One region of the Paenibacillus ihbetae genome, then DNA from elsewhere that is predicted to be linked to it. Evidence: predicted binding sites of a transcription regulator. Region 1 holds the regulator's gene; the other holds the start of a gene.
What was found. Region 1 encodes CtsR, which represses protease genes until heat stress. Its sites were predicted from a motif close to ATGGTCAATAAAGGTCAAACA; they were not measured.

Region 1 (8,159 bases):
CCCGTCTGGATTCTCGGTTCCTTTCCGCTCTCTATATTTATGATGGAAAGGGGTTTTTCTTTACTATGAAAAAGAGGGGAATTCATCCCCTGCGTCTTGATTACCGTCTCGGTCTCCTCTACCATGGAATTCCATGATTGACAGCCCGGACATTTTCCGAACCATTTCGGCGCTTCATAGCCGCATTCGGTACAGAAAAATTTCGTCTTAGTTTTGGCCATGGAAGTCTCCTTTATGTTGCCTTTTCCTTTGTCGGAATCCGTAAAACCCTGCAAAATCAGGCATTAATCAAAGTTTACCATTTCTTCTAATTGACCGTAAAGGCAAATTGCGCAACTTTACACCGGATGGGATGGATTTGTTAAAAATTTAAAGCCGAAGGGAATCAGCATTTGTTTAATGATGATGTACGAACAAGTGGCGTGTCCGTTTCGCTGCCGGATCATTCTTACAACCGCTGTTAAGCCCGGGGAGCTGGAATGGATTATCGTGATGGTTTCCCGGTTCTAAAGGCGAACGCTGTCGCTTCTTCAGAGTGATTCCATCCTCTCCGCCGGGAGGATACCTAAAATCAAAAACCCCCGCTGGAATAACCCAGCAGGGGAATCTACGCTTATTCAGTCTCGGACGATGCGGCAGCAACGCTGTCCTTCTTCCGGACGGTCAGCTCGCCGTTCTCCTCGTCAATGATGAGGGCATCGCCTTTCTTGACATTGCCTTTCAGCAGCTCCTCGGAAAGACGGTCCTCGATATGCTTCTGGATGGCTCGGCGCAATGGACGGGCACCGAAGGCAGGATCGTAGCCTTCTTTCGCGATGAACGCTTTCGCCTGATCGGTAAGCTCGAATTCCACGTCGAACTCGCGCAGCCGCTTGCGCAGCTCGTCGGACATCAAGGTCACGATTTCGGCGATATGCTTCTCTTCGAGGGAGTGGAACACGATGATCTCATCGATCCGGTTCAGGAACTCCGGACGGAAGCTCTTCTTCAGCTCATCCATCACTTTCGTCTTCATGTTGTTGTAATCCCGGCCCGCGTCGGTCACGGCGGTGAAGCCGAGCGTCGAATTGCGCTTGATCGCCTCGGCGCCGACGTTCGACGTGAGGATGATCAGCGTGTTGCGGAAGTCGACGACGCGTCCCTTGGAGTCGGTCAAGCGTCCGTCCTCCAGCACCTGAAGCAGAATGTTGAACACTTCAGGATGCGCCTTTTCGATCTCATCCAGCAGGACGACGGAGTATGGCTTGCGGCGAACCTTCTCGGTCAGCTGGCCGCCTTCCTCGTAGCCGACGTATCCCGGAGGCGCTCCGACGAGACGTGCCGTGGAATGCTTCTCCATGTACTCGGACATGTCGATCCGAACGACCGCATTCTCATCGCCGAACATCGCTTCGGCAAGCGCGCGTGCCAGCTCGGTCTTACCAACGCCTGTAGGTCCAAGGAAAATGAAGGAGCCCATCGGACGCTTCGGATCTTTCAGACCTGCGCGTGCACGGCGTACCGCACGGCTGACAGCCTTAACGGCTTCTTCCTGACCGATGACGCGGCTGTGCAGAATCTCTTCGAGATTGAGCAGGCGCTCCGTCTCCTCTTCCTTCAGCTTATTCACCGGAATGCCGGTCCAGTTCGCCACGACATCGGCGATGTCCTCAGGCGTAACCTCGGAATCGGTGCGGCCCTGCTTTTCCTTCCACTGATTCTTCGTTATTTCGAGCTCTTCGCGCAGCTTCTGCTCGGTATCACGAAGGGCAGCCGCCTTCTCGAATTCCTGGCTTTGGACAGCCGCATCCTTCTCCTTGCGGATATCTTCAAGATGCGCTTCCTGATCTTTCAGGTTAGGCGGAATCGTGTACGTATTCAAGCGTACCTTGGAGCCCGCCTCGTCAATCAGGTCGATGGCCTTATCCGGCAGGAACCGGTCCGTAATGTAACGATCGGACAGTTTTACGGCTTGCTCGATCGCTTCGTCCGTAATCTTCACGCGGTGATGCGCTTCATATCTGTCACGCAGCCCGTAAAGGATCTGAATCGCTTCCTCCGGAGAAGGCTGATCCACCGTGATTGGCTGGAAGCGCCGTTCAAGGGCAGCATCCTTCTCAATATATTTGCGGTATTCGTCCAGCGTCGTCGCCCCGATGCACTGCAGCTCGCCGCGCGCCAGGGACGGTTTCAGAATGTTGGAAGCGTCGATAGCGCCTTCCGCGCCGCCTGCACCGATCAGCGTATGCAGCTCGTCGATGAAGAGGATGATGTTGCCCGCTTGGCGGATCTCATCCATGATCTTCTTCAGCCGGTCTTCAAACTCGCCGCGGTATTTCGTGCCGGCCACGACCGAGCCCATGTCGAGGGTCATGACCCGCTTATCGCGGAGCGTTTCCGGGATTTCATTGTTGATAATGCGCTGAGCCAAGCCTTCGGCGATGGCCGTCTTACCGACCCCTGGTTCACCGATCAACACCGGGTTGTTCTTCGTCCGGCGGCTCAGCACCTGAATGACGCGCTCGATCTCTTTGCTCCGGCCGATGACCGGATCCAGGTTGCCTTCCTTGGCAATCGCGGTCAAATCGCGGGCCAAGCTGTCCAGCGTAGGCGTGCTAACGTTTTGCGGCGTGCCGTGGTGGCTCGATACCGCCTCGCTGCTGCCGAGCAGCTGCAGCACTTGCTGGCGCGCCTTGTTCAGGCTGATGCCCAGATTGTTCAGCACGCGTGCCGCCACGCCCTCGCCTTCGCGAATCAATCCAAGCAAAATATGCTCTGTTCCAACGTAGGTGTGCCCCAGCTTGCGGGCTTCATCCATGGAAAGCTCAATAACCTTCTTCGCCCGCGGCGTGTAGGCAATATTGGTTGGCTGCTCCTGGCCGCGTCCGATCAAGGTCTCCACTTCATCCTGGATTTTCTCAAGACCAAGCCCGAGGCCGATCAGCGCTTTAGCCGCAATGCCGTCTCCTTCACGGATGAGTCCGAGTAAAATATGCTCTGTTCCGATATTGTTATGTCCCAAACGCACGGCTTCTTCCTGAGCCAATGCAAGCACCTTCTGAGCACGTTCCGTAAATCTGCCAAACATCATAATATTGCACCTCCACGTTTCATGTATATTTACCCTCACGAATTTCGGTGTATCGCCGTCCCGAAGGGACGATGCCCGATTCGCCTATTTAAAGAAACAACGGTTATATTCCATTAACCGAACCCTGGCCCTTTTATCCCGGGTCAAGAAATATTCTTCCTGCAAGCCCTAGATTCCTGTCTCTTAATCAAAAGTTCATCTACGGCTTCGCAGCGAGCGTTTCCCTGATGAGCTTGGCTCTGTACATATCGCGTTCCGAAGGATTCATGCTCTCTCCGAACGTCTTTTGCAGGAAGCCCGGCTGCGTCTTCACATTGAGCTCGTTCATCACCGAGCTGGCCGGACCTTCAAGCAATCCGAGATCCACACCGAGACGGACATCGGACAGCCGCTGCGCCGCTTCCTTGGAATCCATAACCGCCGCGTAGGACAGTATGCCGTAGGAGCGCATCACCCGGTCCGTAATCCGCAGCTTGGATTCATTAAGGAGACGCTGTCTGGCGTTCTTCTCATGCTCAATGATTTGCAGGGCGACACTGTGAAGATTCTCAATAATCTCGGCTTCGGTCTGGCCAAGCGTAATCTGGTTGGAGATCTGGAACAGATTCCCCACAGCTTCGCTGCCCTCGCCGTAAATGCCTCTAACGGTCAGACCGACCTGAGACACGGCCGAGAGGATCCGGTTGATCTGCTGAGTCATCACCAGCGCCGGCAGATGCATCATCACCGAGGCCCGGAGGCCGGTTCCGACGTTCGTCGGACAACTGGTCAGGAATCCCCGCTTGTCGTCAAAGGCATAATCGACATGCGCCTCGAAAATATCGTCCAGCGCCGTCGCCCGCTCCCAAGCTTCCCGGACCTGAAAGCCCGGGTATAAACACTGTATGCGCAAATGATCCTCTTCATTGATCATGATGCTGACGGATTCGTCCTCCGTCAAAATGACAGCGCCGTTTCGGGATTCATTGGCCAAATTGGGGCTGATCAGATGCTTCTCGACAAGGACCCGTTTATCCAAATCGTCGATATCGCTTAATTTGATCACATGCAGCTCTCCAAAATCGTTCAGCCGCTCCCTATCGTTGATGACGCTGATCAGGCGCTCTAGCACTTCGCTCGACTGCTGATTCGTCGCCAGCAGCGGGAAAGGAAGCTGCTGCAGATTGCGCGCCACCCTGACACGGGTGCTGATGACAATGTCGGAATCCTGACCATTCCCGCGCATCCATTCGCTCAGCGCCGTATCGGTAAACCGGTGATTAGACATCACGCATTCCTCCTAGCAAAAAAGTGCATCATCCTAAGTTCCTCATCCTTGAGCGATATTTCGCTCAAGCTCGCGGATCCGGTCCCGAATCTCGGCGGCCGTTTCAAACTCCTCCTGCACGATCCGGAACTGAAGCTCCTTCTTCAGCTCCTCAATCTTGCGCTTGAGCTGAATGACCCCGCCGGTCCGTTTCGGCACCTTGCCGACATGGGACGTGTTGCCATGCACTCGCTTGAACAGCGGATCCAGGCGGTCGGAGAAATATTTATAACACGAGCTGCAGCCGAAACGGCCAAGCTTGCTGAATTGGGAATACGTCATGCCGCATTCCTCGCAGCGCAGCGTCTGGGCCGGCTTAGCACCAGCATTCTGCCCCTTGCCGGAAGGATCCAGATCCAGGAGGCCTGACAGCAAACTGTGTATAGAAAAACCATTCGACGTCCCGGGAATCAATTCCCCTTTTTCACGGGCACAAGATTCACAAAAATGAAATTCGGTCTTCTCGCCATTCACGATTTTCGTAAAATGCAATGTCGCTGGTCGTTTACCACATTCCTGGCATATCATACTCCATGCCCTCCTTACACAGACTCACTTACCTAACAAAGCAATAAGCATGGCCTTCATGATTCTCGCACGGAGCTCATCCCGGTAAGGAAGCTTCACATTGAGGCAATCCCTCGAAATGGCGGCCCGCATCAAGCTGGCCTCTCGTTTGTTCAAGAACCTTGACTCCTCCAGCTGATAGATCAGCCCTTCCGCGACCGTCTGGTCAATCCGGCTGCCGATCGTATGATGCAGATGCTGATGGAGTGCGGAATGCTGGGGAAGCTCGATCCGCTGGATGCGGATATAACCGCCGCCTCCGCGCTTGCTCTCGACGAGAAAGCCCTTCTCCAGCGTAAACCTGGTGCTGATGACATAGTTGATCTGGGAAGGGACGCAGGAGAACTGCTCCGCCAGATCGTTCCGTTGAATTTCAACGGTTCCCTCCGGGCTTTCCTGCAAAATGCTCTTGAGGTATTGTTCGATAATATCAGAGATATTACGCATGGTCTGTTCATCCTCCACTGTTTGAAACGATAAGACGGATTGTGATCTTACACGTCCGCACAGAGTCATACCTTATACGTTAAATTTTAAACATAATCAAAATCAGCGAACCCTGCCCGTTGACTTTGACTTTCTTTGACTTTAATCTCATTATAGCATAATTTTTAAATTTGCCAAGGGGGGGCCCATAAAATTTCGCGCCGGACTGTTATTCGTAGTCTGCCCATTTTTTCTCACGCTTATAGCCACAGCCCCGCAGGAATTTTGCCGCTTCGATTGCCGTCCAAGCCTGCCCTTAACCGCACCTTCAACTGCAACACCCAAGCATGCTCTTTATCCCCACAACGCACGTCTGCAGCTCGTAGCCATAGAAAAAAGCAGCCTGATCCCGGTTCCCCGGCCATAAGGCTGCCCTTCCCTGACTTTATTCCTTTCGAACCTTCCCGCTGCGCCTTGTCTTTACGCGTCGTAGCTGATTAAATAATGCTGAAGCTCTGTATTGTAATAACCAATGCTGTATTCTATAATCGTCCCCGCACCGTCGAAAGAGGATCTGAGCCGTTTGAGGAGCGGCGTACCCGGGTTGACGCCAAGCAGACCCGCCATCTCTTCATCCGCTACGGCCGCCAGAAAACGGTCGCGGAAATTCTCCAGTGTAATCTGGCTTTCTTCGATCCGGTCATAAAGGGAAGGGAGCTCGCCAGGCCCGAAATCCCCGCCCATATCGACAAGCGGCGAAACATAATGCGTATAGTGAATGTAGGGCTGCCCGTCCAGCAGGTACAACCGCTCGATGCGAAGGCATTTTTCGCCGAATTTTTCATACATCTCGCTATCCGGCTCGTGAAACACCCATTCGGTCTTCAGATGGCGCTTCTGAATCTGATGCCCTTCCTCGACCAGAATCTCGGTAAACAGCTTGCCCTTGGAAAGCTTCGAGAACGAGGTGTTGCGGGTAACAATCGTCCCTACCCCGCTGCGTTTCTCGACATAGCCCTCCTGGTGAAGCTCCTGAATCGCATTGCGCACGGTCATTTTGCTGACGTTGAATTCCTGCTCCAGCTGCGGCTCGGAAGGAATATGGGTACCCAAAGGGTACACCCCATGCAGGATCCGGTCCTTGATGATCTTCTTGATCTGAAGATACAGCGGGCCGTTCTTACGCGTGATCGACATACGTTCGTTCACCTTACCTTTCCACATCCGACCTATGATCACCCATTGCTCGCAGAATGTCAAGCTCTCCTGCTGTCGGCGTATCTCCAGGTACCGTGTGGGCCAGCATGGCCGCCGCCGCCGCGAACTCTACCGTTTGCAGTGGATCAAATCCCTCCAGCAGGCCATGGATCACGCCGCTGGCATAAGCATCCCCCGCTCCGATCCGGTCATAGACGGAGAAGGTCAACGTTCTTGAAAAATGAAACGCTCCGTCCTTATACAAATACCCTTTCAGGGAATGGGTATTGTCTCCATTAATATGGCGATGGGTGCCGGCAAGTGCTGAAATGCCGTATGTCTCCGCTACCTTCGGGATCAGCTCCCCGAGCTGCTCCGCCCGGTCTTCCCGCTTCGTTTCCATCCCGAGAATATAAAGCGCATCCTTCTCATTCATGAAGACGATATCCGCAAGGGACAGCATCTCCATATAATGCGGCTTGGCAAAAGCATAGCCGTCCGCCCCCCACAGGGATGGCCGGTAGTTGCAATCGAACACCACCGTGCCGCCGTTAGCCTTCACTTCCCGCGCCAAGGCCTTCATCTGGCCCCGGACATTCTCGTTCATGGATAGCGTGATTCCGCAGAAGTGGATCACATCGATGCTCCGGGCAATCGCCGAAAAATCATACATCGCAGGGTCCGCCGTATTAAAGCTGCTTCCCAGCCGGTCCGTATAAGTGACCCGTCCCGGCCGAACGCCAAAGCCATTCTCCAAAAAATACATGCCGACGTACTTGCCGCCGCGGCTGATGAAGGACGTGCCGATCCCTAGCTTGCGAAGGTATGCCGTCGCCGCATCGCCGAGCGGATTATCCGGCAGCGTGCTGACCAGATAACCCGCATGCCCGAGCCTTCCGAGGGCCGAAGCGATATTAACGCCGGTCCCCGAGAAGGAATAGTTCAGGCTGCTCTCTTGCGCCAAGGAGGCATAGCCCGGCACCTGCAGCCGCATCATAACCTCGCCGAAAGCTGCAATTCTCTTAGGCATATTGATCAACCAGCGCTTTTAACGTCTGATGAAGCTCCTGCACATCGCTGACAATCGTATCGCCGCTCGCCGAATCGATGATCGAGGAGTATACATGCGGGATCACCTGGCGCACGCCGGCTTCCAGCGCGATCCGGACGATCGCTTCGAAATTGTCTTTGTCGATCCCGCCCGTCGGCTCGAGGGCGAAATCCTCTTCCGCACACGCCTTGGCCACTGCCCGGTATTCCTCTTCCAGCTTCAAGCCTTGCATCGGGAAGTATTTAAGCGCATTGCCGCCCATGTCGCGCACCAGGGCGATCGCCGCCTTCACGGGAATGATCGCTTTGTCCGTACCCGCTGCGCTCGCCGGCCCCGTCGAAATATTAACGTAGCCTGCTTGGCCGGACGGGGAAACAAGGCTGTTGATCCAGCCGTCCTGACCGTTTAGATTGGCGCGCGTCGCCCCGACTGCCGGGAACACCTGATTGATGTGAGTTCCCGGATAGCTTTTCACGATTTCCGCCACGACGGCCGCCTGGCGGTTGTCGCCTGCGCCCAGCCCGATCGACACGGCATCCTCA
Region 2 (8,159 bases), 950 kb from region 1:
CGGAGTAGTTCAGGATGCCTTTCAATGGGCCCTCAGCAGCTGCTTTCAGCGCTGCGTTAACTTCTTCTTGCGTTACGTTCTTGGACAGCTCAACAACGAGGTCCGTTACGGAAACGTTCTTCGTAGGTACGCGCATTGCCATACCGTTCAGCTTGCCTTTCAATTGCGGCAGAACCAGGCTAACCGCTTTAGCAGCACCCGTTGTGGAAGGAATGATGTTCTCTGCAGCTGCACGAGCACGACGCAGATCTTTGTGCGGAAGGTCAAGCACTTGCTGGTCATTCGTGTAGGAGTGAACGGTAGTCATCATACCTTTCACGATGCCGAACTTCTCGTCGAGAACTTTAGCGAATGGAGCCAAGCAGTTGGTTGTGCAAGAAGCGTTGGAGATGATGGTGTGGTTAGCAGCATCGTATTTCTCTTCGTTAACGCCCATAACGATGGTGATATCCTCGTCCGTAGCTGGAGCGGAGATAATAACTTTCTTAGCGCCGCCTTTCAGGTGAGCGGAAGCTTTCTCTTTCGCTGTGAAGATCCCCGTGGACTCAACAACGATTTCTACGCCGTGCTCAGCCCAAGGCAATGCTTCAGGGTTGCGCTCAGCAAATACTTTGATTTCACGGCCGTTTACAACCAGTGCGCCTTCTTTAGCTTCAACGGTTGCATTCAGTCTTCCGTGAGTCGTGTCATATTTCAAAAGGTGAGCCAGCGTGCTTACGTCCGTCAAATCGTTGATTGCAACGATTTCTACTTCGCTGTTATTCAGCGCAGCACGGAACACGTTGCGTCCAATACGTCCAAAACCGTTAATACCTACTTTAACCATGAGTAGTTCCCTCCATATTTGTAAAATTAATATATTCAAGACCGGCCGTTAAGCCGATCAAGACAACGGGATAAAGAATAACGAGGCCTTGCTCCTGTATGCTGCCATGCTGCCTGGACCGTAAGGCTACGATGCCGCCGCATCGATCTCCTTCTCCACCTCCAGCGCCGCCGCCTCATCCGTAACGAGGATATCCTCGTGCCCGAATTTCAGCACGGCATGAATCGCTTTGGCTTTGCTTCGGCCGCCGGCAATACCGATGATCGTCTCCGTCTGCATGATGTCTTCCAGCCGGAGCCCGAGAGTCAGCATCTTGTGGACAACCGCGCCTTCCTTGCTGAAGTAATATCCGAAGGATTCGGCAATCGCCCCATCCTGCTGGAGGCTGCGGATCGATTCCTCGTCCAGCTTGCGTCTTCTGGCCATTTCCATCGCGTCACCGATCCCGTGGATGATGATCCGGGAACGTCGGATGACATCCACAATCTCCTGGATGTGCAGATCCTGCACTAGAGATTGATAGGCATCCTCGCTCAGGAGGTCAGGGACGTGCAGCAACCGATATTCGGCTCCCACGCGCTTCGCCATCTTGGAAGCAATCGTGTTGGCCTGGATTTCCATGCTCTCTCCGAGACCGCCGCGTGCGGGCACAAACCAGGTGCCTTTCAAAGGCCCTGCTGTCAACGGTGACATCTGCTCCGCGACTTCGGCGAGCGTGGATCCACCCGTGACGGCGATCGTATCGCCGTTCTCGACGAAGCTTAGCAGTGTTCTTGCTCCGGCACGCCCGAGCTCGCGCTTCACTTCCGGAGAGGATTCACTGTCACCGGGAATGACGACAACCTTGCGGAGTCCGTAGGCCTTCTTGATCTTCTCCTCAAGCTCGACCAGCCCGAACAATTCCTTCATGAGCGGCTCCAGTTCTTCAAGCAGACACAGGCCCGCATGGCTGATCCGCATGCCGAGCGTCTCAATCTCGATCAGTCCCTGTGCTTTCAGAAGATCGGTTTCAGCCCGCAGAACCCGTTCCGTCATCGACAGGGATGACGCCAGCGTTCGTCGGCCGACCAGCCCGGACAGCTTGATCTGATGGAGAATCGTGTACCTTCGTTTAAAGGTGTCCATCAAATCGGGCAGAAGCTGCTCTTGTATTTCTAATAGGTTACGCATGCATTCCACTCCTGCAAACTTTCGTCTCGGCTCTTCTATTGGTTGGACGTAAAATGTCCCGGGATAACTTTTTAAGTCCCACCCCTATTCTAACCAATAATGATGCAGGTTGCAAGTGTCCGAACGTATATTTCTCTGCAACCATCATTCTTATACATTATGGCCAAATCGAAACCTCTCTATATATCAAAACAATGTTTTATCCGCTCTTGTGTTTTTCAATTAGATAGGGTATAATCATCTTCGTTGCTGATTTTTATATGCGCCCGTGGTCCAATGGATATGACGTAGGCCTCCGGAGCCTGAGATCGAGGTTCGATTCCTCGCGGGCGCGCCATCTTTGAATTTTCTCATATAAGACTTACCCGAAAGTGCCCATGACGGCTCTTTTTTTTACCCAATAGTTTGACTATCTTTGACTTTTTGATTAAAATTGTTTATCATGTGGGTAATACGGTAACAGTATTTATTAGTGATGCACTTAATGAGGAGGTTTTTCACGTGAGTTTTATACCTATGGTCGTTGAACAAAGCAACCGCGGCGAGCGGGCATACGACATCTATTCCAGATTGCTGAAAGACCGCATAATCTTCCTCGGCTCCGACGTCAATGACGTGGTCGCCAATTCCATCATTGCCCAAATGCTGTTCTTGTCGGCAGAGGATCCGGAGAAGGATATTCACCTTTACATCAATAGCCCTGGCGGTTCGATCACCGCGGGCATGGCAATATTCGATACGATGCAATTCATCAAGCCGGACGTCTCGACCATCTGTGTCGGCATGGCCGCCTCCATGGGTGCATTCCTGCTGAATGCAGGCGCTAAGGGCAAGCGCTACGCGCTGCCGAACAGCGAAATCATGATTCACCAGCCGCTTGGCGGCGCACAAGGTCAAGCAACGGATATCGAAATCCGGGCACGCCGCATTCTGAAGATGCGCGACAAGCTTAACCGTATTCTTGCCGAGCGCACCGGCCAACCGCTGGAACGAATCGAGAAGGATACCGACCGCGACTACTTCATGACAGCCGAAGAAGCCAAAGCTTATGGCCTCGTCGACCAGGTGTTGGAGAAGACGCCTTCGCAAGGACTGTAAGAAGCAATACATGCAAAAGGCATGCACACGTAAAGGTGCATGCCTTTTTTCTTATGTCTGTATAGAACATAGTGACCAACCCCACTGGTTATTCCTGGTATAATTGCATTGTTGATTCCTACATACAGGGAGGTCCTTATGATCGGCTCTAAAATATCCTTTGTTTTCATGCTCGTGCTTGTCCATCTTCCGTTTCTGATCATGAACCTGGAGCGTGCCGTCTCCGGCGCCGATCCGCATGCAATTCATGGAATTGCCTCCATTGTTCTTGTCCTTCTGCTTCTGTTCTCCGGTTTTGTGATGGGGTATACCAATCAGATTTACTACCCCCGCTGGTTCTCGGCTTATTGGCTCGTCGGCGTGTTCTTCATGGTCGTCGGCTACTTGCTGAAGCTCTACGTCATTCTCGTTCCATTCGTCCTTCTCTACGCCGTCCCCCTTTACGGGCTCGTCCACTACACCGGTCACTCGGAGGAGACGGTTTATCCGCTTATCCATGCGGTCGTTGGTTGGGGAGCCGGTCTTATTGGTTACGGAATTGGACATTCCCGCTTCAGACGGAGGGCTCCCGAACAAGCAACATGAGATTCTATCGGATCGCATCAGGATGGATTCCTAATTGGTTCATGAGCATGTGAAGCCCATATCCGTCTCATTAGCTATACCCAACTGTGATGCAGAACCCGCCGCCATGCCCTACGCATACAAAAATCCCTTGGTCGCGATGCCTGAAGTTAAACCTCAGGCTGCCATCCAAGGGATTTCTGTTTGTATTCCGGCACATTGTTGCATCTTTACATCACAGCGTATCAAACGATCACAGGCCCCGTGTCCCCTAGGATTCAGTTATCCCATGGTTTCAAAACCTGCGGTTCACATCCTTATTTCCATTCCTTCAGCTTCAATTCAAATTCAGGGAAGCCATAGGCATATGCCGTGTATTCATAGAGCTGGAAGTACAGGACGACGGCGTTATCCTTCAAGTAGAATTCCGCATCTCCCGGAACTCCTTGGAATCCGCCAAGGTAGCCTCCGCCCTTCTTCAACTCGCTCAGGACGCGGTTGTCGAGCTTCTTCTTCTTGCCCTTCAGGTCAATGAAATCGCCAAGCTTCAGCTGCTTCCCGTCCTTCAGGGAGAATGTAAAGCTGTTCTTGAAGGTCATGCCGTGCGCGCCGCCAAGATAGGAATATTCATGCGCCGTCACGCTCAGCAGGCCGTCCTTGTTGTAGTGGACCACAAAATTGCCCTCGAATGCGTAAGGGAAGCTATCTCCACCCGGGGGAAGCTCCTTGATGCTTTCCTCTGCCCGGGCGATCACGCCCTCGGCATGCTTTTTCAATACGCTGTTGATTTGGCTTTGAGCTTCTTCGTTACCCAGGCCGCTGACAACCGGATAATTCACGACAGCTTCCACGCCAAGGATCGTCTTCCTCAGCGTTTCCGATTTGATCGTTAGATCAGCCTGCTGCTTGGTCAAGCTTAGCGTCTTCGAGGACGGACTCCATTGTCCCTGGATCCCCAAGTATTCGCTGACCGTCTTGAACGGCAGATAGAGCCGTCCGTTGATGATCTGGCCCCCAGGCTCTCCGGCGTATAATCCGTTCACCGACAAGCCGATTTCCTTCGAGTCGTACACAACGGCGCTTAGCTGATGATAGCCGGCGTTCAGCGTATACGTACGGTTCTTCGAATCATATTTCAGAGGCAAGCCCGCCGCATCCCGGAGTACGGTTGCCGGTACGTATGTAACTCCGTGCAGAAGAACTCCCTTCTGGGACAGGGCCTTGCCGTTCCACTTCAATGTCACTTCATTCTTCTTCGCTACGTTGTGGCTGGCGGAAACAGAGGGTTTCGAGGGGCTTGCATCGATGACCTGTCCGTTCAAGCCAAGACTTCCGAGCAGGACGCCGGTTGCAATAATTGATGCGCATACACGAAATTTGGTATTCATATAAGTTCCACCTTTTCCAATTTAAGTTTCCATTAGTTGTTTATTACCCTCATTCATTATAAAAAATTCGGCCCCCCGTTTGGTAACAAGTGAATGACAATTTTGATTCCATGCTGCAGGAACTACATGAAAAATATGAGCTTATAGTCTTATATCCCCATGTACGGCCAAGCTCTACGAACGGGCTGCTTTCTTCACCCGATCGATCTGCAAACCGCAGCTCTCTATAGTGTCTTACCACTTCATAGGGTTCTCAAACAATCGGGATCCTGTGTAAATCTTATAGACCGCTGCTCCTCCGTCATGATCCCCATTGCAATAGAAAAAGCCCTGCCCCTAAGGGCAAGGCTTATAAAAAGGGTACTAAAGCACCAATTCTCTATCGTCCGCTCTTCAGCTCGGTCCACAAGCGATCATAGATCTGGAGCGCCTCTCCGACGTTGTCGAGCCATTCCGTGCGGCCCAGCTCCTCGTCGGTCAAGTTGATCATGGTGTTGCTGCGATAGTCCTCGCTGTGGAATTCCATCGCTTTCGTATTCGGGTTGCTGTATCCGATATATTCGTAGTTCTTCGCGCTGACTTCTGGTTCCAGCATGAAATTGATAAACTTCTCCGCCAGCTCCTTGTTCTTCGCGCCCTTCGGAATTGCATAGTTATCCGAGAAGATCGTTGCGCCCTCCTCCGGCACCACATACGCCACATCCGGATTTTCTTCCGCGATGAATGCAGCGTCACCGGACCATACCGTTGCAATCCAGCCTTCCTCTTGAATCATCTTCTGCTTGATGTTATCCGTGTCGAAGGCAAGGACGTTCGGCAGCAGCGTCTTGAGGTCCAGGGCCGCAGCGTTAATCTCGGCTTCGTCCGTCGTGCTGTTGGATTTCCCTTGCTTCTTCAGCGCCATGCCGATCATTTCACGGTTGTCGTCCAGAAGCAGCACTTTACCCTTGTATTCCGGATTCCACAAATCTTCCCAGCTGTTGATCTCATCCTTCACGTACTTCTTGTTGTAGGCAATCCCCGTCACACCGGACGTGTAGACGATGGAGTACTTGTTCCCCGGGTCAAAAGAAGGGTTCTTGAACGTCTCCGAAATGTTGACAAAGTTCGGGATATTGTTCATGTCGAGCGGCTCCAGCAGATCCCCTTCAATCATGGTCTTGACCATGTAATCGGACGGCTGAATCAGGTCGTAGCCGCTGCCGCCGGCCTTAATCTTCGCCAGCAGATCTTCATTGTTCGCATAGTTGTCATACGTGACCTTCACGTTAAACTTCTTCTCGAAATCCTCCAGTACCTCAGGATCGAAGTTGTCAGCCCAGCTGTAAATGTGAAGCGTCTCCTTGCTCGAGCCGCACGCAGCCAGAAGGCTTGCGGACAATACGGCGACCAGCCCTGCAGCAAGCAGGCGGGTCCATCTTGATCTTTTCAATTCCCTATCTCCTCTCTTTCGTATCCATGGCGGATGTATCGGATCCTTCTCAAAAAAAGAAATGGAACGTTTGCTTTAGATCGGCAGCGTTTTATGTTTCTTATCCCCGCTGCCGCGGTTAAGAATATATTGGGCGAGCAGAATGAGCGTGATGCTCACCAGAATCAGTTTCGTACATAACGCGTTAATCTCAGGCGATATTCCGCGTTTCACCTGGGCATAAATGTAGATTGGCAGCGTAGTCGAGCTTGGTCCCGCAACGAAGAAGCTGACCATGAAATCGTCAAGCGACAGCGTAAACGCGATCAAGGCCCCGGAGATAATGCCCGGTGCGATCTGCGGCAGCGTCACATGCCGGAATGCCTGCCAAGGCGTAGCGCCCAGATCTTGGGCCGCTTCATCCAATTGCTTGCCCATGCCCGACAACCGGGCGCTCACCACTACATAGACATAGGATATGCTGAAGGTGATGTGGGCGATCATCACCGTCGTCTTGCCAAGCGGAATATTTAATTGACTGAACAGCACGAGCAGCGACAGTCCCATGATTATATCCGGAATGATAACCGGCAAGTACAGGAGACCGTTCATGCCGCTGCGGCCCCGGCGTCCCAAATTCCGGAGCCCGAGGGCCGCCGCCGTTCCCAGCATTGTCGAGATGATCGTGGACACCACCGCAACGGTCAGACTGTTCATCAAGGCTTCCATCACGTTTCGGTTGTCGAAGAGCGAGATATACCACTCGAAGGTGAAGCCTTCCCAGTTCCCGCTCAACCGCGTATCGTTGAAGGAATAAATGATGATGATCAGGATCGGCACGTAGATAAACGCCATCATCAGGAAGGCGTGAATCGAAAGCAAAGGCTGACGCTTCTTCTTCACTTATCTCCCCTCCCCTACACGTTGATGGCGGGCCTGCATCGCCCGGTTAAACAGCAGAATGAGCACCAGGGACGTTGCCACGAAAATGACCGACAACGCAGCGCCGAACGGCCAGTTGCGGGCTCCAAGGAACTGCGACTGGATGATGTTGCTGATCATGGAGGACTTGGCTCCGCCCAGGATGTCCGTGACGACGAACATGCCCGAGGTCGATACATAGACCAGCACCGATCCGGTCATGATGCCGGATTTGCTCTGCGGCAGCGTAATATGCCGAAATGCCTTCCATTTGGACGCGCCGAGATCGCTGGCTGCATCCAGAAGGCGCTTGTCCATCTGCTCCAGCGCTACATAGATCGGCAGCACCATGAACGGGATGAAGTTATACACCATGCCGAGCAGCACGGCGCCGTAGGTGTACAGCATCTGAATCGGCTCATCAATCCAGCCGAGCCACATCAGCAGGCTGTTGACCACGCCCTGGGTTCGAAGCAGCAGCACCCAGGCATAGGTTCGAATCAAGAAATTAATCCAGAACGGAATCGTAATGAGGATCAGACCCCAAGTCTGGATTCGCGGGGATGCACCCGCAATATAATAGGCAAGCGGATAACTGACCAGCAGACAGATGATGGTTGTTAGCAGCGACAGCACCAAGGTATCCCAATAGATGCCAAGATATAACGGATCGAAAAAGGTCTTGTAGCCTTCCATGCTGAGCTCGAACACCAGATTGCCTTGGGCGTCCCGCGACAGGAAGGAAATGCCGATCACAATCAGCATCGGGATGATCAGGAAC

Region 2: a site for CtsR is predicted at 2,399-2,419, ahead of clpP (ATP-dependent Clp endopeptidase proteolytic subunit ClpP). Genes of this name have one in related genera too.

Annotation. Positions count from the first base shown of each region.
Region 1 covers NZ_CP016809.1:3,942,665-3,950,823, reverse strand. The annotation lists gene radA (DNA repair protein RadA) at 1-221, opposite strand, end outside; gene clpC (ATP-dependent protease ATP-binding subunit ClpC) at 614-3,070, opposite strand; gene BBD41_RS17350 (protein-arginine kinase McsB) at 3,270-4,337, opposite strand; gene BBD41_RS17345 (protein-arginine kinase activator protein McsA) at 4,380-4,904, opposite strand; gene BBD41_RS17340 (CtsR family transcriptional regulator) at 4,929-5,390, opposite strand; gene BBD41_RS17335 (GntR family transcriptional regulator) at 5,850-6,566, opposite strand; gene BBD41_RS17330 (sugar kinase) at 6,580-7,596, opposite strand; gene dagF (2-dehydro-3-deoxy-phosphogluconate aldolase) at 7,589-8,159, opposite strand, start outside.
Region 2 covers NZ_CP016809.1:2,991,811-2,999,969, forward strand. The annotation lists gene gap (type I glyceraldehyde-3-phosphate dehydrogenase) at 1-826, opposite strand, end outside; gene BBD41_RS13310 (sugar-binding transcriptional regulator) at 953-1,996, opposite strand; tRNA gene BBD41_RS13315 (tRNA-Arg) at 2,259-2,333, shown strand; gene clpP (ATP-dependent Clp endopeptidase proteolytic subunit ClpP) at 2,498-3,094, shown strand; gene BBD41_RS13325 (hypothetical protein) at 3,233-3,679, shown strand; gene BBD41_RS13330 (PdaC/SigV domain-containing protein) at 3,976-5,046, opposite strand; gene BBD41_RS13335 (ABC transporter substrate-binding protein) at 5,426-6,478, opposite strand; gene BBD41_RS13340 (ABC transporter permease) at 6,554-7,360, opposite strand; gene BBD41_RS13345 (ABC transporter permease) at 7,361-8,159, opposite strand, start outside.